DNA from 4 places in the Cytobacillus sp. Hz8 genome. Region 1 is predicted to be linked to each of the others. Evidence: a T-box and tRNA genes for the amino acid it is inferred to sense, from the RefSeq annotation. Region 1 holds a T-box; the other regions hold tRNA genes.

Region 1 (5,317 bases):
GGAGATTTTTTGAAAAAATATGTGAGCCATATTTGGAACCATTCCGACGAATCATTCCTCCATTTGGAATGATTGATTTCTCTCCAATTGTTGCCTTTTTAGTTTTACGCTTAGCATCCGGTGGTCTAAGACAATTATATTACTGGTTTCTATAAAGAAAAAGAGTATTTATTTGGAGAGCATTCACCGTCTTCATTTAATAAAAGTGAATGGTCTCTTTTCTAAATGGGTAAGGGAGCAATATAAATGAATATTTATCAGCATTTTCGACCTGAAGAACGTGACTTTATTGATTCTGTACTCCAGTGGAAGGATGATGTTGAAAACACCTTTGCCCCCAAATTAACGGATTTTCTTGACCCAAGACAACAACATATTGTCAAACTCATTATTGGTCAGGGGTCAGAAGTTCAATGTCAAATTTTTGGAGGCGCAGAAGGAACGGAAAGAAAGAGAGCTTTACTATATACTCAATATGATCAGATTGAACCTGCTGACTTCAAAATTAGCTTATATGAAATCAACTATCCAAGTAAATTTTTGAAAATCGAGCATTCCCAGGTACTGGGGACTTTGATGTCATTAGGTTTAAAGCGAGGGAAATTTGGTGATATATTGGTTCATCATGAGAGGGCTCAATTTTTTGCAACATCCGAGGTGGGTCACTATATTTTGACACAATTGAGCTCTATTGGAAGAGCAAAGGTGCAAATTGAAGAGATATCACTAGATCAAGCATTGGTGACCTTTGAGAATTGGAAGGAAGTATCTGTAACCGCCACATCATTGCGCCTAGATGTAATCCTTTCCACTGTATATCAAATTTCAAGAGCAAAGTCACAGGCTCTGATTGTTGCTGGGTTAGTCAAGGTTAATTGGACCACAATAGAAAGCTCTTCCTTTGAATGTCAAGAAAGTGATCTTCTTTCAGTTCGCGGTCTTGGAAGGTCGAAAATTCTATCGATAGAAGGAAAAACCAAAAAAGATAAATGGAAAGTGAATGTAGGAAAACAAAATTAGCCAAAATTTGCAGGATTTCTATGAAAACTGTCGAATATTAGAAAAATACATAAACAAGAGCATATCATTCAGGGAGGTGGCCTTTATGCCATTAACACCATTAGATATTCATAATAAAGAATTCAGTAAAGGTTTTCGGGGATATGATGAAGATGAAGTTAATGAATTTCTTGACCAAGTGATTAAGGACTATGAATTAATTATTCGTGAAAAGAAAGAAATGGAAGAGAAATTAAAGGATTTAAATGATCGCCTTGGTCATTTTAATAATATCGAAGAAACATTAAATAAATCGATTGTTGTCGCGCAAGAAGCAGCAGAAGAAGTGAAAAGAAATGCTCAAAAGGAAGCAAAGCTTATATTAAAAGAGGCAGAGAAAAATGCTGACCGCATCGTTAATGAATCTCTTTCTAAAGCAAGAAAAATTGCTTTGGAAATTGAAGAATTAAAAAAGCAATCTAAGGTATTCCGAACGAGATTTAAAATGCTGATTGAAGCTCAGCTCGATTTATTAAATAATGATGATTGGGACCATCTGCTTGAATATGAATTGGATGCGACCGAATTAAAATCAACGAATAAAGAAGATACTTTGGCTTGACGAATAAGCCAGAAATCGCATATAATTTCTTAACAAAAGCTAAATCATGAGTATACGATGATGGGGAGAGTACAATTTTTTCGCAAAAGTTGTAAAAGCGAGTCGGGGATGGTGAAAGCCCGAAAACTTGAAAAATTGGAAAATCACCCTTGAGTACCCAACACGAACTTCGATTATCGATTAATAGTGGAGGGCGTTTCATTCACGTTACGAATATTCGGAGTGGATGTATTTTTATTTTTCAAATGCATCTATAAGGGTGGTACCACGGGAAATAACCTTCTCGTCCCTTTTGGGATGAGGAGGTTTTTTTATTTTCCAAAGTAATTCATTCGTGATTTATCCCACTCTTAACGGACATTTTGACTCCCACTTCAAGATTCTGAGAATACGAAGAAGATAAGTGGGAGATCAACTGTCCGTAAAGGTCCGATAAGTGAAATAAGATTTTTCTTTGGGCTTCAGCCCTTAGAAAAATCAATCAGGCTTTGCGTGACTAACCATCAGTGGGGGATGAAGGAAAACCCCCACTGATGGAAGTTTCACTTTATGAAATATAGGAGGATTAAAATGGAGTACAAGGATACGTTATTAATGCCGAAAACAGAATTTCCTATGCGTGGAAATCTTCCAAAGCGCGAGCCAGAAATTCAAACTAAATGGGAAGAAATGGATATTTATGCTCGAGTTCAAGAGCACACTAAAGGGAGACCGATGTTTGTTTTACATGATGGACCTCCATATGCAAATGGAGATATCCATATGGGCCATGCGCTAAACAAAATTTTAAAGGACATGATCGTTCGATATAAGTCTATGAGCGGATATCATGCACCTTATGTACCTGGGTGGGATACTCATGGTTTACCAATTGAACAGGCTTTGACGAACAAAGGCGTAAAACGTAAGGAAATGTCCGTGGCCGAATTTCGCAAGTTATGTGAAGAGTATGCTTACGAACAAATCAACAATCAACGGGAACAATTTAAACGACTTGGTGTTCGCGCCGATTGGAATAATCCATATATCACTTTGAAACCCGAATATGAAGCGCAGCAAATTAAAGTATTCGGAGAAATGGCGAAAAAAGGATATATTTACAAAGGGAAAAAACCTGTATATTGGTCTCCATCTAGTGAATCAGCATTAGCTGAGGCCGAAATTGAATATAAAGATAAAAAGTCTGCTTCTATCTACGTAAGCTTTCAAGTTAAAGATGGAAAGAATGTTCTTGATACAGATACAAACATTGTCATTTGGACAACAACTCCATGGACGATTCCGGCGAACTTAGGGATTTCAGTTCATCCAGATTTAACCTATGTAGTGGTTTTAGTGAATGGACAAAAATATTTGGTTGCCCAAGAATTATTAGAATCTGTAACGAAAGAAATTGGTTGGGAAAATCCAGAGGTCGTACAAACAGTCAAAGGAAAAGACCTTGAATATATTGTTGCTAAACATCCTTTATATGATCGGGATTCTCTAGTCATGTTAGGGGAACACGTAACCATTGATGCTGGTACAGGTTGTGTTCATACCGCACCAGGCCATGGTGAAGACGACTTTATTATCGGACAAAAATACGGTTTAGATGTGTTATGTCCGGTCGATGATAAAGGAGTGATGACGGAAGAGGCTGTTGGCTTTGCTGGTCTATTCTATGATAAAGCCAATAAACCAATTACCGAAAAATTAGAAGAAGTAGGGGCATTATTAAAGCTTTCCTTTATTACACACTCCTACCCACATGATTGGAGAACAAAGAAACCCGTTATTTTCCGGGCAACAGCTCAATGGTTTGCTTCCATTAAAGATTTCCGTGAAGAGTTACTTCAAGCTGTTAAAGAAACCAAATGGGTTCCGGCATGGGGAGAAACCCGTTTGTTTAACATGGTTCGTGATCGTGGAGATTGGTGTATTTCCCGTCAACGTGCATGGGGTGTTCCAATTCCTGTCTTTTATGCAGAAAATGGCGATGCGATTATTTCAGATGAAACGATTGAGTATATTTCTAATCTATTCCGTGAATATGGTTCGAATGTGTGGTTTGAAAGGGATGTAAAAGACCTACTTCCTAAAGGCTTTACACATCCAAGCAGTCCAAATGGCATCTTTACGAAAGAAACAGACATTATGGATGTTTGGTTCGATTCCGGTTCTTCACATCAAGCTGTTCTTGTTGAACGAGAAGACTTGCAGAGACCAGCGGATTTATATCTAGAAGGCTCCGATCAATACCGCGGATGGTTTAACTCAAGTTTATCAACAGCGGTTGCTGTTACTGGAAAAGCTCCATATAAAGGAGTCCTTAGCCATGGATTTGCTTTAGATGGAGAAGGACGGAAGATGAGTAAATCAATTGGTAATGTTGTTATCCCTGCAAAGGTTATGAATCAGCTTGGTGCTGATATTTTAAGATTATGGGTTGCTTCTGTTGACTATCAAGCGGATGTTAGAGTATCCGATGCCATCTTGAAGCAAGTGGCAGAGGTTTACCGTAAAATTCGTAATACTTTCCGCTTCTTACTTGGAAATTTAGCAGATTTTAATCATGCAAAGGATTCTGTGCCTTATGCGAACTTAAGAGAAGTAGATCAGTTTATGCTTGTGAAATTAAATAAATTGATTAAAACGGTTCGTGATTCTTACGAAAACTATGAGTTCTCAACGATTTTCCATGCAGTTAATAACTTCTGTACGTTAGATTTAAGTGCTTTCTATTTAGACTTTGCAAAAGACGTCCTTTATATTGAAGCGGAAAATCATCCAGAAAGACGAGCCATCCAAACTGTCTTGTATGACTGTTTACTAACTTTAACGAAATTAGTGACACCAATTTTACCTCATACGGCTGATGAAGTGTGGTCCTATATTCCTCATGTTGAGGAAGTTAGTGTACAATTAACTGATTTACCTGAGTATCAGGAGCTTCCAAATGCTGAAAGTTTAGAGGAAAAATGGACAGCATTTTTGAAATTAAGAGATGACGTTTTAAAGGCTTTAGAGGAGGCACGTAATGAAAAAATTATTGGTAAATCCTTAACTGCAAAGGTTACATTATATGTTCATGAGGATACGAATAAATTATTAAATTCGATTCAAGAAAATCTAAAGCAAATCTTTATTATTTCTGGTTTTGAAATTGCAGGAAGTTATGAAGATGCTCCAGAAAATGCCTTAAAGCTTGATACAGCAGCTATCGTTGTGACTAAAGCAGAGGGAGAGACATGTGAACGCTGTTGGACTGTAACAACAGATGTAGGTCATGATCATGATCATCCAACACTTTGTTCACGTTGTGCAACGGTTATAAAGGAAAATTATAGTAGCTAATTGGTAAGGATCATTACTTAACTTTATCTATATTAAAAAGACACACGATCATTTTCATAAGAAAATGACGTGTGTCTTTTTTTGGATATCCTTAATACGGCAAATTTTAATCTGATTTTCATTTATGTTTGAAAGGTAAAACAGTAACGTTGGTTGATTTAGACTCTATTCAATTGATGAAAGAAAAAAGATATTTCCACCTTCACTAATTGTTGTTCTCAATGTCAAATTTTTTTGAGAGTGCTTGACATTGCTCAGGAAATAATAGAGTCAACAACACGAAATAATCGATAGGTATTATGAAAAAGCGAAACGGAGGTAAAAAGATGGAAGCCCAATTTGAAAAGCTCTATTCGGAAC
Region 2 (5,317 bases), on a different contig from region 1:
GTGGCGACACGTGGAGCTGACAAATACTAATCGATCGAGGACTTAACCAAATAGATTACATGGATTTCTTTCTTCTTCTTGAACATTATCTAGTTTTGAGAGAACAAACTCTCAAGTGAATACAAGTCTGGTGGCGATAGCGAGAAGGTCACACCCGTTCCCATACCGAACACGGAAGTTAAGCTTCTCAGCGCCGATGGTAGTTGGGGGCTCTCCCCCTGTGAGAGTAGGACGCCCGCCAGGCTAAAATTGGCCCCTTGGTCAAGCGGTTAAGACACCGCCCTTTCACGGCGGTAACACGGGTTCGAATCCCGTAGGGGTCACCATTTAAAGGAAGGCATGCTAAAAGCGCGACGTCCTGTCGCAACGCATGCACTAGCACGTCCTGTGCGTTGGAGGATTAGCTCAGCTGGGAGAGCATCTGCCTTACAAGCAGAGGGTCGGCGGTTCGAGCCCGTCATCCTCCACCATATAAAATATTGTTAATGTTTTTGTATTCAGATGCCGGTGTAGCTCAACTGGTAGAGCAACTGAATCGTAATCAGTAGGTTGGGGGTTCAAGTCCTCTCGCCGGCACCATATCAAATTATTTTTTAAGAGCCATTAGCTCAGTAGGTAGAGCATCTGACTTTTAATCAGAGGGTCGAAGGTTCGAGTCCTTCATGGCTCACCATTATACATTTCAAATACGCGGGTGTGGCGGAATTGGCAGACGCACCAGACTTAGGATCTGGCGCCGCAAGGCGTGGGGGTTCGACTCCCTTCACCCGCACCATTAAGCGCGCGGAAGTAGTTCAGTGGTAGAACATCACCTTGCCAAGGTGGGGGTCGCGGGTTCGAACCCCGTCTTCCGCTCCAGTTTTTAAATGATTAATTTAACTAAAATTTGCGCCCATAGCTCAATTGGATAGAGCGTCTGACTACGGATCAGAAGGTTGCGGGTTCGACTCCTACTGGGCGCGCCATTAAAAAAATATTTTTTTAGAAAATCTTTATTATTGGGGGCTTAGCTCAGCTGGGAGAGCGCCTGCTTTGCACGCAGGAGGTCAGCGGTTCGATCCCGCTAGTCTCCACCATTCATTATATTAATAAATATGGCGGCGTAGCTCAGCTGGCTAGAGCGTACGGTTCATACCCGTGAGGTCGGGGGTTCGATCCCCTCTGCCGCTACTATTATTATATATATTTGGAGGAATACCCAAGTCTGGCTGAAGGGATCGGTCTTGAAAACCGACAGGCGGGTTAAACCGCGCGGGGGTTCGAATCCCTCTTCCTCCGCCATCATATAATTTAACAATGCTTAATGGCTCAGTAGCTCCAGTCGGTAGAGCACGACCGAGTAAGCTGCGAAGCAAAGGCATCAGCACACAAAACGAAAGGCTTCTTGAATAAACTTCCTGAGTTTTGGGTGAAGGACGAAGTGGAATTAACTGTAGGTGAATATTTTTATATGGCTCAGTAGCTCAGTCGGTAGAGCAAAGGACTGAAAATCCTTGTGTCGGCGGTTCGATTCCGTCCTGAGCCATCTTTTTTATTTGGAGGGGTAGCGAAGTGGCTAAACGCGGCGGACTGTAAATCCGCTCCCTTGGGTTCGGCGGTTCGAATCCGTCCCCCTCCACCACTATTTGCTTCTGACTATGAGAGTTGGAAAATAATGGCGGTCGTGGCGAAGTGGTTAACGCATCGGATTGTGGCTCCGACACTCGTGGGTTCGATTCCCATCGATCGCCCCATTATATTTAAGAGCGAAAATCCTAATAGAATTGTCACTGTTCTGCGGGTGTAGTTTAGTGGTAAAACCACAGCCTTCCAAGCTGTTGTCGTGGGTTCGATTCCCATCACCCGCTTTCCATATGGGCCTATAGCTCAGCTGGTTAGAGCGCACGCCTGATAAGCGTGAGGTCGATGGTTCAAGTCCATTTAGGCCCATTTTCTTTTAGAAATACTTTGCTTTTTAGAAAATGATTATGTATAATTGTTTTTTGTGATATTTTGAAAGAGTATTCCGCAGTAGCTCAGTGGTAGAGCAACGAGCATCTCTCCAATGAATATACTTCGAGTTGTACTCATCGAGCCGCTACTTGGATAAGCTTCCTGAGATGAGGACATTCGGCAAAGCTTTCCGAGTTTTAGGAACGAAAACTTATTATTCCGCAGTAGCTCAGTGGTAGAGCATTCGGCTGTTAACCGAACGGTCGTAGGTTCGAATCCTACCTGCGGAGCCATTTTATTAAAAAGATAAAACCAAGCTTTCGTTATTTTTGATTAGCTTGTTTTTTTGATTTAATTAAATTCCTCGATATTCTTGAATACTTTGACTAATTCTTCCTGTGCCATAGCAATGAGTACAGGTTTTTTTAATTATAAGATATTTTTTTATATAACCTACTCCATTACACTTATAGCATAATCCAATTATTTTCATTGTTATTCATCTCCTCCAAAACAAACTCATTAACAGTATGAATTAGAAAAGGAATTATTATACAAAAAATAGAAAAGGATCAAATGAATGTTTTAGGCCAAAAGACTTTAATATTCTCCAAAAATCGACAAAAAGCAGGAATATTCTTCGATTATAAAAAGGATTTTGGCCCTCTAATCTCGAAATTTAATGAATAAGGAATTCCAACCTAAAATCCTTATTATTTCATTCTTTGATGTTGTCATTGTTCCAGATTGCGTATGAAAAGTTCATTATCTGTTAGGAGTTGAGCATCTATGGAGAATAATTTAAAAGTGATTATCTGTGATGATTCCATGCTAATTCGGAAAAAGTTTATTGGCCTCTTAGAAAAATGTAAGTGTAAAGAGATTTTAGAAGCAGTTAATGGTCAAGTAGTGATTGAATTAGTTAAGGAACATCGTCCGGATCTTGTTTTCTTGGATATTGTTATGCCTGATAAGGATGGAATGGAAGCCTTGAAGGAAATTATGGAATTTGATTCAAATATCAAGGTTGTGATGGCCTCATCAGCCGGAACAAAGGATCACTTAAAGAGATCTTTACAGCTTGGAGCATATGATTTTATACAGAAGCCAGTCTCTCTCGATGCTGTTGCAAGCATCATTGAAAAGATATTAAAAGAAAGAGAGGAGACTGCACATGTTTAGTCAATATTTTGGTCATTATCTATTAAACAGTGGATTAATAACAGCCGAGCAGCTTAAAGAAGCTTTAGAGAAGCAAGGGACCACTCATGTCAAAATTGGTGTCATGGCTGTTGATGAAGGTTATATGACTGCCTCGCAGGTTGAAGAGGTTCATGAAAAGCAAAGACAAATGGATAAACGCTTTGGCGAGATCGCAGTTGAATTGGGGTATTTGACGGATGAACAAGTAAATCAAATGCTATCTGCGCAAAAGCAGGATCATTTATTATTAGCTCAGGCACTTGTTGATCAAGGTTTCATGACTATTGAACAATATTCGAGTGCACTTTCTGATTATAAAGTCAAACACAGTTTAACAGATGATAAATTTGAAGCAATCAAAAGTGGGGATATTGAAGCACTGGTTGAGAATTCTATTAATATAATGGATTTAGGAAATAAGGACTATATTATTCAATACATCTCCTTGTTTGCTAAAAATATAATTCGTTTTATAGATAATCAAGTTTACTTAGAAGTGCATGGATTAGATCAACCATTTAATTATGATTGGGTTGTTCATCAAGATATAGTAGGAGAAAAGACTCTTTATACTGCAATAGCGGCTAATGAAGATGTATTTCTTGAAATTGCTTCTGCATATGCAGAAGAACAATTAACTGAAATAGATGAGCTGGCAAAGGCATCCGTCAGTGAGTTTTTGAATTTACATAATGGTATCTTCCTTGTCAATATGTCGAATCAAGGATGTGAGTTAGAAATGAAGCCGCAACAGGTGACTCATCATTCAGAGATTCAAGGTGAAGCAACGAGTTATATTCTAAAAGTGCAAACAACAAAGGGAACTTTTTCTTTGCTTCTTTCCCAAAATCTTGAGAAAATCCATATTCATTCAATAGATGATTCTCAAGCTTTCGCTTAAATCCATAGGAAATGTGAAAATCGAGTTGTTTTAAAAGCGTTGTTGAATTTATTTCAGCAACGCTTTTCTTTTTTTCTTAAATCACATGAAAGGTACTCATTCAATGGGAAAAATAGCGGTAAAAATAATTGGGGATTTTTTGTTGATTTTTGCATGACGTTGTAGCATAATTTGAATATGAACATATACTCATATAGAACTGTTATAAAAGACAATGATGATTTAAAGGATAAAGTATGAGAGGGAAAGGAGAGAATTAAGATGGGTCATGATCATAATCACGAACATCATCATCATAGTCCTGTAAATTATGGGTTTGCATTTGGATTTGGGATTATATTAAATATTTTATTTATTATTGTTGAAGTGGTCTATGGTATCGTAGGAGATTCTTTAGCATTGCTGGCTGATGCTGGTCATAATTTAAGTGATGTATTAGGATTATTAATTGCATGGATTGCTGTATGGTTAGGAAAGAAAGCTCCCACTTCAAAGCGGACATATGGATTTAAGAAGAGTTCTATCCTAGCCGCATTATTTAATGCTGTTTTTCTACTAGTAGCTATTGGGGCAATAGCTTGGGAAGCCATTCAAAGGTTTTCATCTCCTTCTCCGGTTGAAGGAGGAATCATTATATCCGTAGCTTTGGTTGGTATCGTCATTAATTCGATTACCGCTTTGTTATTTATGAAAGGGAGTAAAGATGATCTAAATATTCGAGGCGCCTTTTTACATATGGTTGCCGACGCAGTCGTTTCATTGGGAGTTGTGATTTCAGGTTTTATTGTACTCTGGACAGGGTGGAATTGGATGGATCCTTTAATGAGCTTAGTCATTGTGATTGTGATATTTATTGGAACGTGGGGATTATTACGTGAATCCATTAATTTATCTTTAGACGCTGTTCCAAATGGTATTGATGTTAATCAAATTCAGCAGTACCTGAAAGATATCCCTACTGTGGTAGACGTTCATGATTTACATGTTTGGGGAATGAGTACGACGGAGCCGGCTTTAACGGTCCATCTTATTCGTTCAGACATTACTGATAATGATGTTCTCCTTCAAAAAATAAGTATGGAGCTACATGATCGTTTTGGAATTGAACATACCACAATCCAAATTGAGAAGGGGACTTATGATTGCTTACAGGCTCCGATCGGTTCAATTTAAACTAAAATAGATTTAATTATAAAGTGAAACTTCCATCAGTGGGGGTTTTCGACGCACAGGACGTGAAGTGTGCAGACTTATGTGTTGACGTCGCGCTTTTAGTCTGCC
Region 3 (5,317 bases), on a different contig from region 1:
TGCCATAGATTAAGAATAGAACTAAATTAATAAGCAAAATAAAATTGAGAGCCATTAGCTCAGTAGGTAGAGCATCTGACTTTTAATCAGAGGGTCGAAGGTTCGAGTCCTTCATGGCTCACCATATTTGCGGAAGTAGTTCAGTGGTAGAACATCACCTTGCCAAGGTGAGGGTCGCGGGTTCGAACCCCGTCTTCCGCTCCAAGTAATGCCGGGGTGGCGGAACTGGCAGACGCACAGGACTTAAAATCCTGCGGTAGGTGACTACCGTACCGGTTCGATTCCGGTCCTCGGCACCACTTTTAAATTAATAATGCGCCCATAGCTCAATTGGATAGAGCGTCTGACTACGGATCAGAAGGTTGCGGGTTCGACTCCTACTGGGCGCGTTTATTTCGGGAAGTAGCTCAGCTTGGTAGAGCACTTGGTTTGGGACCAAGGGGTCGCAGGTTCGAATCCTGTCTTCCCGATTTGTAGAGACATACTATAAGTTTTGGCGGCGTAGCTCAGCTGGCTAGAGCGTACGGTTCATACCCGTGAGGTCGGGGGTTCGATCCCCTCTGCCGCTACCATTTTTCATATGTTTTTTGGAGGAATACCCAAGTCTGGCTGAAGGGATCGGTCTTGAAAACCGACAGGCGGGTTAAACCGCGCGGGGGTTCGAATCCCTCTTCCTCCTCCATTTTATATGTCATCGCGGATGGAGCAACGAGCGTTACTCCAATGAACAATCTGCGAGTTGTACCGATTGATCCACAACTTGAGTAAGCTTTCTGAGATTGGGACAGTCATGCACAAACAAAATGCATTAACTAAACTTTATATATTATTATTATTATTATTATTATTATTATTATTATCGCGGGGTGGAGCAGTCTGGTAGCTCGTCGGGCTCATAACCCGAAGGTCGCAGGTTCAAATCCTGCCTCCGCAATCGCAATGGTCCGGTAGTTCAGTTGGTTAGAATGCCTGCCTGTCACGCAGGAGGTCGCGGGTTCGAGTCCCGTCCGGACCGCCATTTTTATCTTCTATAGGTAAGAATATGGCTTAGTAGCTCAGTCGGTAGAGCACGATCGAATAAGCTACGAAGCAAAAACAACAGCGCACAAAACGAAAGACATCTTGAATAGGCTTTCTGAGTTTTGGGCGAAGGACGAAGAAGAATTCTCTGTAGGTGAATATATATATGGCTCAGTAGCTCAGTCGGTAGAGCACGACCGAATAAGCTGCGAAGCAAAAGCTTCAGCGCACAAAACGAACGGCTACTTGAATTGACTTCCTGAGTTTTGTGTGAAGGACGAAGTGAGATTCTCTGTAGGTGAATATATTTATATGGCTCAGTAGCTCAGTCGGTAGAGCAAAGGACTGAAAATCCTTGTGTCGGCGGTTCGATTCCGTCCTGAGCCATCTTTTTTCATTTGGAGGGGTAGCGAAGTGGCTAAACGCGGCGGACTGTAAATCCGCTCCCATGGGTTCGGCGGTTCGAATCCGTCCCCCTCCACCATTAATGTCCATATAGGGGCATAGTTTAACGGTAGAACAGAGGTCTCCAAAACCTCCAGTGTGGGTTCGATTCCTACTGCCCCTGCCAATTAAATAATGATGGCGGTTGTGGCGAAGTGGTTAACGCATCGGATTGTGGTTCCGACACTCGTGGGTTCGATTCCCATCAATCGCCCCATTTTTAGAAATTACGACATTGGGTTGTTTATGATTGTGTTTTTGTGATAGAATGTGGAATGTTGAGGAATTTTCTGTAGAAGTTGTTTTGTCCCTCTGGTTTATTTATGCAGTTTAGGGGAATGTCGAAACATTAATTACAGAAGTAATTCAAAGAAACTTTTTCATTTGCAATGATTCTTTACGCAGGTAGTTTTGTTTTTAAGAAATACTCTTGAATGTTTTTTGTGGTTTAAATAAGGGTGTGTCGACATATTTAACTACAGGAGTAGTTCAAGGTAGTATATTCAGTTGCAAGTATTGTTTACGCATATGATTTTGTTTAAGAAATATTCTTGAATGGATTTTGTGGTTGTATTAAGGGAATGTCGAAACATTTAACTACAGAAGTAATTCGATGCAGCATATTCATTTGCAATTAAATGTTTCTGCGGTGCATATTCATGATGCTTACTCGAGGGAGTAATTTCATGGAGATTCTTCAGTGGGCTATAGCCAAGCGGTAAGGCAACGGACTTTGACTCCGTCATGCGTAGGTTCGAATCCTGCTAGCCCAGCCAATTTTATAATAAGGCAGCATAGCCAAGTGGTAAGGCAGAGGTCTGCAAAACCTTCACCACCGGTTCAAATCCGGTTGCTGCCTCCATTTTTATCATAATGCGGGTGTAGTTTAGTGGTAAAACTACAGCCTTCCAAGCTGTTGTCGTGAGTTCGATTCTCATCACCCGCTCCATTTAGGGGCCTATAGCTCAGCTGGTTAGAGCGCACGCCTGATAAGCGTGAGGTCGATGGTTCGAGTCCATTTAGGCCCACCATATTATTTTATTTCGCAGTAGCTCAGTGGTAGAGCAACGAGCATCTCTCCGATGAATATGCTTCGAGTTGTACTCATCGAGCCACTACTTGGATAAGCTTTCTGAGATGAGGACATTCGGCAAAGCTTTCTGAGATTTAGGAATGAAAACTTATTATTCCGCAGTAGCTCAGTGGTAGAGCATTCGGCTGTTAACCGAACGGTCGTAGGTTCGAATCCTACCTGCGGAGCCATTTATATATTAGGGTAATGGTTTTGGAAAAATTCCGTTATTCTCCATACATATCTAATGCGCCTTTAGCTCAGCTGGATAGAGCATACGCCTTCTAAGCGTACGGTCAGAGGTTCGAATCCTCTAAGGCGCGTAACAAGAGGGTACCCAAGGCAAAAAGCTTTTTGGTATTCTCTTTTTATTTGGATGATCCGATTTTAAATTATACAACTAAAGTGTGATACTAAAAGGAGAAGTGGAATGGCCTAAACTGGCTGTCCAACTTCTCTTTTTTTATTTGGTCGGGAGATCTTTAAAAAGAATAAACAAGTAAACTTTATGATTTAGAAAATATAAAGTTAGGTTTGGTACTCCGTTTATTCGCGGTCATCTTTTTATATGAGATTTTGAAAAAAGTACCCTCGTTTTCTATAAAATGCTCGCGAAACTACTAAAATATGCACAAAAAATTAGAAATGCCCGCGGAAAAGTGGCATTATTATCATTCAAAAGGAGGCGTGATCTTGATTATTCGCGACTTCCCAAATTTATTCGCGAAAATCCAAGGTTTATTCGCGACTTTTTAAATTTATTCGCGAAAATGACCAATTTATTCGCGACTGTCTTTTATATTCGCGATTTTGAAAAAATATTCGTGAGCACCCTCCACTATTCTCAAAAATCGATCTCCTCTACATTCAACACTCGCCGCAAAAATCAGTTAACTCAATAAATCACCGTTACATTTTGATCATGTAAATACTTAATCCACTCATCAGTAGGTTTTTGATCCGTGACGAGGTAATCGATTTCCTTAAATGACATAAAGCTGACAAAGGCGATGTTGTCAAATTTGGTGTGGTCTAATAGCAGCATGGTTTTTCCGGCTTGATAGATCATGGCTTTTTTTAGCTCTGAGTCAGGTTCGTTTGAGTCAGTTATGTCTTTTTCTTTATCAATACCTTTGCAGCTGATGATAGCTAAGTCGGTATTGTATTTATGTACGGTTTCTTGGGGAATGGAGCCGACAAGGGAAAAGGAATGTGGCCGCAGTATTCCACCAGTTGAAATGATGCGCAGCTTATCGCTGTTTATTTCATTTAATATCTTGACTGAATTCGTTATGATTGTGATGTTTTGTTTTTCGGTTAGCAATTTGACTAATTCGTAGCAAGTGGAACTCGAATCAACAAATAGGGAGTCATGATCGCTAATATAATTGAGTGCTTTTTGGGCAATTTCCTGCTTTGTTTGTAAATTTTGGTCACTTCTTGCAACAAAGGGAAGGTCCTCATTGGTGTGTTGATTAATGATCGCTCCTCCATAAGTTCGAGTAACGAGTCCTTCTTTTTCAAGTTTTTCTAAATCTCTTCTAATGGTTTCCTCTGTTACATTAAAGCGCTTGCTTAAATCGGAAACCAACACTCTTTTATCTATTTGAATAATCTCTATGACTCTTTGCCGTCTTTCAATAGGTAACACGGTAGAATTCCCCCTCAGATGAGTTGAGTACTATATCATTATTATAGCAAAAAATGTGGTTTTTGTACTAGTGTACTTGGAAAAACAAATAAAAACAACAAGAAAATGAGAAGATATGGTGAAAATACAACATGAACAAAGAAAATCATGTATGTTTTTGTTGACTTTCAAATAATCAAAATTTATTATTTAGTTAGGCAATAAAAAAGATGTTTTTTCCTTTTTTTTATCATTATTTGTGAATCATTGAGCAATAAATAATCAAAACAATATGATTTGGAGGCTGATCTTAATGAGTGGACATGTTCTATTTGTACCAAGCACAAACCTTATGGGAAGAGGATGTTTAGCTGAAGTTGGACCGTTTATCAAAGATATTGGCAAGAAAAAGGCATTAGTGGTAACAGATAAATTTTTGATGAAAAGTGGAATTGCGGATAGAGTTATTTCGGTTTTAAAGGAAGCCGAGATTGACTATGTGGTGTATGATGATGTGAAACCAAATCCATCAACAAGCACAGTCTATACTGGTGTTGATATCTATAAGGAAAATCAATGTGAATTATTAGTATCGATTGGTGGAGGCTCCCCACAGGACACAGCCAAAGCCATTGGTCTTTACATTACAAACGGTGGAGATATTCGAGATTATGAAGGGGTCAATAAAACCAAGAATAAATCTGTACCGATTGTAGCAATCAATACAACAGCAGGAACATCCAGCGAATTTACCATCAATTATGTTATTACGGATGAAGAGCGCAGTGTCAAAATGGTGATGGTTGATAAAAACAGCTTAGTAACAATTTCTGTAAATGATCCGGAATTAATGATAGGCAAACCAGCTGATTTAACAGCCGCAACAGGAATGGACGCGTTGACCCATGCAATTGAAGCGATTGTGACACCAGGTGCTTATACGGTTACAGACGCGATGGCGTTATCAGCGGTTGAAATCATTTTTAATTATCTTCCAAGAGCGGTGAAGGATGGGCATGATATTGAGGCTCGTGAACAAATGGCCTATGTGATGTTTCTAGGTGGAGTGGCGTTTAATAATGCTGGTTTAGGGTTTGTTCATGCGATGGCCCATCAATTAGGCGGAATGTACGACTTACCTCATGGGGTTT
Region 4 (5,317 bases), on a different contig from region 1:
CAGACTTAGGATCTGGCGCCGCAAGGCGTGGGGGTTCGACTCCCTTCACCCGCACCATTAAGCGCGCGGAAGTAGTTCAGTGGTAGAACATCACCTTGCCAAGGTGAGGGTCGCGGGTTCGAACCCCGTCTTCCGCTCCATGTAATGCCGGGGTGGCGGAACTGGCAGACGCACAGGACTTAAAATCCTGCGGTAGGTGACTACCGTACCGGTTCGATTCCGGTCCTCGGCACCACTTTTAAATTGATAATGCGCCCATAGCTCAATTGGATAGAGCGTCTGACTACGGATCAGAAGGTTGCGGGTTCGACTCCTACTGGGCGCGTTTATTTCGGGAAGTAGCTCAGCTTGGTAGAGCACTTGGTTTGGGACCAAGGGGTCGCAGGTTCGAATCCTGTCTTCCCGACCATTTTTCTTCTCGTATGGGGGCTTAGCTCAGCTGGGAGAGCGCCTGCTTTGCACGCAGGAGGTCAGCGGTTCGATCCCGCTAGTCTCCACCATTCAATTCAGAATAATTATATTTAGCGGCGTAGCTCAGCTGGCTAGAGCGTACGGTTCATACCCGTGAGGTCGTGGGTTCGATCCCCTCCGCCGCTACCAAATATTTTATATAATTTAAACAGATATCAAGCAATCTGGACCTTTAGCTCAGCTGGTTAGAGCAGACGGCTCATAACCGTCCGGTCGTAGGTTCGAGTCCTACAAGGTCCACCAATTTTATTATAAGTGGAGGAATACCCAAGTCTGGCTGAAGGGATCGGTCTTGAAAACCGACAGGCGGGTTAAACCGCGCGGGGGTTCGAATCCCTCTTCCTCCGCCACTTATCATAAGTATTATTATCGCGGGGTGGAGCACGTTGAATAATCCTCATCGAATCCACAACAGCGCACTGATTGAGTAGCATCTTGAATAAGCATACTGAAATCAGGGCGGTCATATCTTGCAGGAACATTATGCATAAGTAAAATAATATTTAATACTATTATCGCGGGGTGGAGCAGTCTGGTAGCTCGTCGGGCTCATAACCCGAAGGTCGCAGGTTCAAATCCTGCCTCCGCAATCGCAATGGTCCGGTAGTTCAGCTGGTTAGAATGCCTGCCTGTCACGCAGGAGGTCGCGGGTTCGAGTCCCGTCCGGACCGCCATTTATATCTTCTATAGGTAAGAATATGGCTCAGTAGCTCAGTCGGTAGAGCACGACCGAATAAGCTACGAAGCAAAAGCATCAGCGCACAAAACGAACAGCTCCCTGAATGGACTTCCTGAGTTTTGGGCGAAGGACAAAGAGGAAATACCTGTAGGTGAATAATTTTATATGGCTCAGTAGCTCAGTCGGTAGAGCAAAGGACTGAAAATCCTTGTGTCGGCGGTTCGATTCCGTCCTGAGCCATCTTTAATATAAATAAGCGGGTGTAGTTTAGTGGTAAAACCACAGCCTTCCAAGCTGTTGTCGTGAGTTCGATTCTCATCACCCGCTCCATTTAGGGGCCTATAGCTCAGCTGGTTAGAGCGCACGCCTGATAAGCGTGAGGTCGATGGTTCGAGTCCATTTAGGCCCACCATATATATTATTCTGCAGTAGCTCAGTGGTAGAGCAACGAGCGATTCTTCAATGAATATGCTTCGAGTTGTACTCATCGAGCCGCTCCTTGGATAGGCTTTCTGAGATGAGGACATTCGGCAAAGTTAATCAAGGCTTAGGAACGTGTACTAGTTATTCCGCAGTAGCTCAGTGGTAGAGCATTCGGCTGTTAACCGAACGGTCGTAGGTTCGAATCCTACCTGCGGAGCCATATGGGGAAGTACTCAAGAGGCTGAAGAGGCGCCCCTGCTAAGGGTGTAGGTCGGGTGACCGGCGCGAGGGTTCAAATCCCTCCTTCTCCGCCATATGAATTTTATCGGCCCGTTGGTCAAGCGGTTAAGACACCGCCCTTTCACGGCGGTAACATGGGTTCGATTCCCATACGGGTCATACAAAAAAACTGTTGAATTTATTTCAGCAGTTTTTTTGTATTTTTTATAGATTGAGAAAATCATTTTACAAGGTATACTCTAATTCATGAAGTGCTGATCATTATTAAGAAACTTTCCATGGATAAAGGTGAAAAGTACTCCTTTATCCATGGAAATGATTTAAGAACAAGGAAATAAAGCCATATTACAGGTAAACAATAATCCTCAATCAGATAGCAGTAAAAACGAGGATAACATAATCGTTACCCTCGTTTTTAATTCAAATAAATGTGCCGATTAATAATCCAACGGATAGAAGTAAACCAAAGAATGTATTGGTTTGTGCTGTGGCTTTCATGGCAGGAATCATTTGAATTGGCATGGTTTTTCCTATAAATCCTTTAATTGCTTTAACAGCCTTAGGAACGCTTAGTATGACAATAAGAAGCCAAGGTGAAGCAACGCCTAATAAGATTAAAGTTAAAACGAATAAATAGGATATACCAAACATTCCAGCTAATAAATAAATGGCTTTTTTTCTTCCTAATAGGATTGCCACGGTTTTTCGTCCAAATTCTTTATCTCCATCTAAATCTCGAATATTGTTAGCAAGTAGAATCGCGCCGACAAGAATGAAAATCGGGACAGAAATGAGGATACTAAAAGTAGTGACATTTCCGGTTTGGATAAAGAAAGAAATCAAAATAATGAGCATTCCCATAAAAAATCCTGCCATCAGTTCTCCAAAAGGAGTATAAGCAATGGGCATTGGACCTCCGGTATATAGATAGCCAATGGCCATGGCAATAAGACCAACTAAGGCTAACCACCAGCTGGAGTTCATACAAATAAAAACTCCAATTAAGATGGATATTCCATACAGACCTAGTGCAATTATCATGACCGTTTTCGGCTTAAACCCGTCACGGACGATGGTTCCACCAATTCCAACAGATTCTTCATGATCTAGTCCTCTAACAAAGTCGTAATATTCGTTGAATAAATTGGTGGCAATTTGAATGAGTAAGCTCGCGAATAACATGGCAAGAAATAAGCCAATATTTATCTTCGTATAATAAAGTGCTAATGCAGTTCCAAGTAGTACAGGCACAAATGCAGCTGTTAATGTATGTGGTCGGGTCATTTTCCACCATACTTTCCAGCCTTTGCTTACTACAGGTGAAGAACTTGTCTGCACTTGTATTTGCATATAACTCTCCCCTTTAGATTTGTATTCAAATCAAAAAAATTTATTATATAATAGCGAAATAATCAAAATGATATAGAAATATATTTTTGACTATTTGGTTACAATTTTAAGTTTAGGTAATATAATAAGAGGTGTCAATGACAATTTTTGAACCTCAATGTCTGTACGATTTTTTATTATAAAATATGTGAAAGAATAAACTTTACATCATTATTATCTTATTATTTGTTTCGCCGATAAAAGAATAGGCAAAAATGGAATGATATATAATAATGAAAAAACTAGGGTTGAACTAGTTGTGAAGATTGACATAGCCTTGTATTGAGGTGTAAATTAAAATAAGTCTAAAAGGTACGATAACAGTTGAGATACTGTTATTTGGAGGGATTTTTTTGGTTACCATGCATGATACGGATTTAAAGGAAGGGATCCAAGAAGCCATCAAAAGAGCTAGTTCTCTTAAATCTGTTTTAGTTAGTGAAGTACAGAAGATTGATTTGATTAATCCTCTAAAGTTTTTTACATCAGGAAATAAAATGAATTTAGGAGAACGCTTTTTTTGGAAAGATACGGAGAGCCAAACGTATTTAGTTGGAATTGGAATATGTAAGAAAATACAATCGGATCAGGGTACTGACCGCTTTTTTCATGTTGAGAGAGAACGGAAGCGCTTAATAGAACAAGCACTTATTTACAATGAATATAGCGTGAATAGTGTCGGACCTATCATGTTTGGTGGTTTTTCTTTTGATCCTTTGAAGAAGAAGACAGAATTATGGTCTAAGTTTGATGATACCCAATTTCATATTCCTAAATATTTATTAACAATCGTGGATGGGCAAGGGTATCTTACAACAAATATATTATGTACTCAGCATGATGATTTTCAGTTATATGAAAAAACTATGATTGAAAGACAAGCACTAATCCATTTCATTTCCCAAAATTCAACGGTAGAAAATGCAAGGATTGTTGAAAAAAAAGAAATTAATCCAGCGGAATGGAAGCAGGCAGTTACAAATCTTGTTCAACGGTTAAATGAGGGAACTTTGAAAAAAACGGTTTTAGCAAGAGAGCTAAGGCTTTATTTTGATAAAGATGTATCAATTGAAATGGTGTTAGAGCATCTTTTAGGTGAGCAAAGAGATAGCTTTATTTTTGCCTTTGAAACAGGTGGGGATTGTTTTATTGGTGCTTCCCCTGAAAGATTGATTAAAAAGACTGGTTCAACTTTTCTGTCAACATGCTTGGCAGGTTCAATTGGCAGAGGAAAGAGTCAAGCTGAAGATGAAGAGCTTGGACAAGCACTTTTAAATGATTCGAAGAATTTGAAGGAACATCAATATGTAGTTGAAATGATTCGAGATGCCATGGAATCGGTTTGTGAAACAGTTGAAATCCCTAATCACCCAAAATTACTTACCATTCGGGATATTCAACATTTGTATACACCTGTTCGAGGAATATCTGATAAAAATACTTCCATTTTAAAATTGGTAGAGAAATTACATCCTACACCTGCATTAGGAGGATTGCCTAAACAAGAGGCAGTCAAAATGATTAGAGAAATCGAAGAATTAGATCGGGGCTTCTATGCTGGACCCATTGGGTGGATGGATTATAAGGAAAATGGTGAGTTTGCCGTTGCGATTCGTTCTGCTTTAATTCAGGGAAATGAGGCTTCTCTATTTGCGGGATGTGGCATTGTGAAAGATTCAAACGCTGAGAGCGAATATTTAGAGACAAATATTAAATTTAAGCCGATGCTCTCAGCTCTTGGAGGAGTAAATTTATGAATCATCAAGAAGCTTTAACATCATATATTTCCGCCTTTGTAGCGGAGTTAGTGAATTGTGGGGTAAAGGATGTGGTGGTGAGCCCAGGCTCACGTTCCACTCCTATTGCTATGGTTATGGCTGAACATAAGGATCTTAAAGTTCACATTCATGTGGATGAACGCTCAGCTGCCTTTTTTGCACTAGGAATGGCAAAGGCCACTTATAAGCCGGTCGCAATTCTCTGTACTTCAGGTACGGCAACAGCTAATTATTATCCGGCTATAGTTGAAGCCCATTATTCACGGGTGCCATTGATTGTTTTAACAGCAGATCGCCCTCATGAACTAAGAGATGTAGGCGCACCGCAGGCCATTGA

What was found. A T-box is a leader RNA that pairs with one kind of tRNA and senses whether it is charged. The one in region 1 lies ahead of ileS (isoleucine--tRNA ligase), so its partner is inferred to be a tRNA-Ile.
Region 2: it encodes a tRNA-Ile, which carries the amino acid that the T-box ahead of ileS (isoleucine--tRNA ligase) is inferred to sense. The anticodon was not compared.
Region 3: it encodes a tRNA-Ile, which carries the amino acid that the T-box ahead of ileS (isoleucine--tRNA ligase) is inferred to sense. The anticodon was not compared.
Region 4: it encodes a tRNA-Ile, which carries the amino acid that the T-box ahead of ileS (isoleucine--tRNA ligase) is inferred to sense. The anticodon was not compared.

Annotation. Positions count from the first base shown of each region.
Region 1 covers NZ_JBHKFI010000004.1:46,616-51,932, forward strand. Annotated here, with positions in the region: gene ACE38V_RS07005 (YggT family protein) at 1-155, shown strand, start outside; gene ACE38V_RS07010 (YlmH family RNA-binding protein) at 247-1,020, shown strand; gene ACE38V_RS07015 (DivIVA domain-containing protein) at 1,106-1,621, shown strand; T-box leader at 1,670-1,915, shown strand; gene ileS (isoleucine--tRNA ligase) at 2,192-4,957, shown strand; gene ACE38V_RS07025 (TraR/DksA C4-type zinc finger protein) at 5,284-5,317, shown strand, end outside.
Region 2 covers NZ_JBHKFI010000001.1:79-5,395, forward strand. Annotated here, with positions in the region: partial or broken rRNA gene ACE38V_RS00005 (23S ribosomal RNA) at 1-50, shown strand, start outside; rRNA gene rrf (5S ribosomal RNA) at 127-244, shown strand; tRNA gene ACE38V_RS00015 (tRNA-Glu) at 252-326, shown strand; tRNA gene ACE38V_RS00020 (tRNA-Val) at 395-470, shown strand; tRNA gene ACE38V_RS00025 (tRNA-Thr) at 504-579, shown strand; tRNA gene ACE38V_RS00030 (tRNA-Lys) at 598-673, shown strand; tRNA gene ACE38V_RS00035 (tRNA-Leu) at 691-775, shown strand; tRNA gene ACE38V_RS00040 (tRNA-Gly) at 784-858, shown strand; tRNA gene ACE38V_RS00045 (tRNA-Arg) at 889-965, shown strand; tRNA gene ACE38V_RS00050 (tRNA-Ala) at 1,001-1,076, shown strand; tRNA gene ACE38V_RS00055 (tRNA-Met) at 1,097-1,170, shown strand; tRNA gene ACE38V_RS00060 (tRNA-Ser) at 1,189-1,281, shown strand; tRNA gene ACE38V_RS00065 (tRNA-Phe) at 1,453-1,525, shown strand; tRNA gene ACE38V_RS00070 (tRNA-Tyr) at 1,538-1,621, shown strand; tRNA gene ACE38V_RS00075 (tRNA-His) at 1,658-1,733, shown strand; tRNA gene ACE38V_RS00080 (tRNA-Gly) at 1,777-1,847, shown strand; tRNA gene ACE38V_RS00085 (tRNA-Ile) at 1,856-1,929, shown strand; tRNA gene ACE38V_RS00090 (tRNA-Asn) at 2,151-2,225, shown strand; gene ACE38V_RS00095 (response regulator) at 2,722-3,114, shown strand; gene ACE38V_RS00100 (cyclic di-GMP-binding domain-containing protein, MshE-related) at 3,107-4,036, shown strand; gene ACE38V_RS00105 (cation diffusion facilitator family transporter) at 4,298-5,209, shown strand.
Region 3 covers NZ_JBHKFI010000023.1:488-5,804, forward strand. Annotated here, with positions in the region: tRNA gene ACE38V_RS20185 (tRNA-Lys) at 49-124, shown strand; tRNA gene ACE38V_RS20190 (tRNA-Gly) at 130-204, shown strand; tRNA gene ACE38V_RS20195 (tRNA-Leu) at 211-299, shown strand; tRNA gene ACE38V_RS20200 (tRNA-Arg) at 316-389, shown strand; tRNA gene ACE38V_RS20205 (tRNA-Pro) at 397-470, shown strand; tRNA gene ACE38V_RS20210 (tRNA-Met) at 496-572, shown strand; tRNA gene ACE38V_RS20215 (tRNA-Ser) at 590-682, shown strand; tRNA gene ACE38V_RS20220 (tRNA-Met) at 861-934, shown strand; tRNA gene ACE38V_RS20225 (tRNA-Asp) at 942-1,018, shown strand; tRNA gene ACE38V_RS20230 (tRNA-Phe) at 1,335-1,407, shown strand; tRNA gene ACE38V_RS20235 (tRNA-Tyr) at 1,421-1,504, shown strand; tRNA gene ACE38V_RS20240 (tRNA-Trp) at 1,518-1,591, shown strand; tRNA gene ACE38V_RS20245 (tRNA-His) at 1,606-1,681, shown strand; tRNA gene ACE38V_RS20250 (tRNA-Gln) at 2,166-2,240, shown strand; tRNA gene ACE38V_RS20255 (tRNA-Cys) at 2,253-2,326, shown strand; tRNA gene ACE38V_RS20260 (tRNA-Gly) at 2,340-2,413, shown strand; tRNA gene ACE38V_RS20265 (tRNA-Ile) at 2,419-2,495, shown strand; tRNA gene ACE38V_RS20270 (tRNA-Asn) at 2,653-2,727, shown strand; tRNA gene ACE38V_RS20275 (tRNA-Arg) at 2,786-2,859, shown strand; gene ACE38V_RS20280 (DeoR/GlpR family DNA-binding transcription regulator) at 3,432-4,187, opposite strand; gene ACE38V_RS20285 (iron-containing alcohol dehydrogenase) at 4,480-5,317, shown strand, end outside.
Region 4 covers NZ_JBHKFI010000009.1:22-5,338, forward strand. Annotated here, with positions in the region: tRNA gene ACE38V_RS12235 (tRNA-Gly) at 66-140, shown strand; tRNA gene ACE38V_RS12240 (tRNA-Leu) at 147-235, shown strand; tRNA gene ACE38V_RS12245 (tRNA-Arg) at 252-325, shown strand; tRNA gene ACE38V_RS12250 (tRNA-Pro) at 333-409, shown strand; tRNA gene ACE38V_RS12255 (tRNA-Ala) at 425-500, shown strand; tRNA gene ACE38V_RS12260 (tRNA-Met) at 524-600, shown strand; tRNA gene ACE38V_RS12265 (tRNA-Ile) at 638-714, shown strand; tRNA gene ACE38V_RS12270 (tRNA-Ser) at 729-821, shown strand; tRNA gene ACE38V_RS12275 (tRNA-Met) at 988-1,061, shown strand; tRNA gene ACE38V_RS12280 (tRNA-Asp) at 1,069-1,145, shown strand; tRNA gene ACE38V_RS12285 (tRNA-Phe) at 1,318-1,390, shown strand; tRNA gene ACE38V_RS12290 (tRNA-Gly) at 1,407-1,480, shown strand; tRNA gene ACE38V_RS12295 (tRNA-Ile) at 1,486-1,562, shown strand; tRNA gene ACE38V_RS12300 (tRNA-Asn) at 1,719-1,793, shown strand; tRNA gene ACE38V_RS12305 (tRNA-Ser) at 1,797-1,887, shown strand; tRNA gene ACE38V_RS12310 (tRNA-Glu) at 1,901-1,972, shown strand; gene ACE38V_RS12315 (1,4-dihydroxy-2-naphthoate polyprenyltransferase) at 2,234-3,163, opposite strand; gene ACE38V_RS12320 (isochorismate synthase) at 3,556-4,959, shown strand; gene menD (2-succinyl-5-enolpyruvyl-6-hydroxy-3-cyclohexene-1-carboxylic-acid synthase) at 4,956-5,317, shown strand, end outside.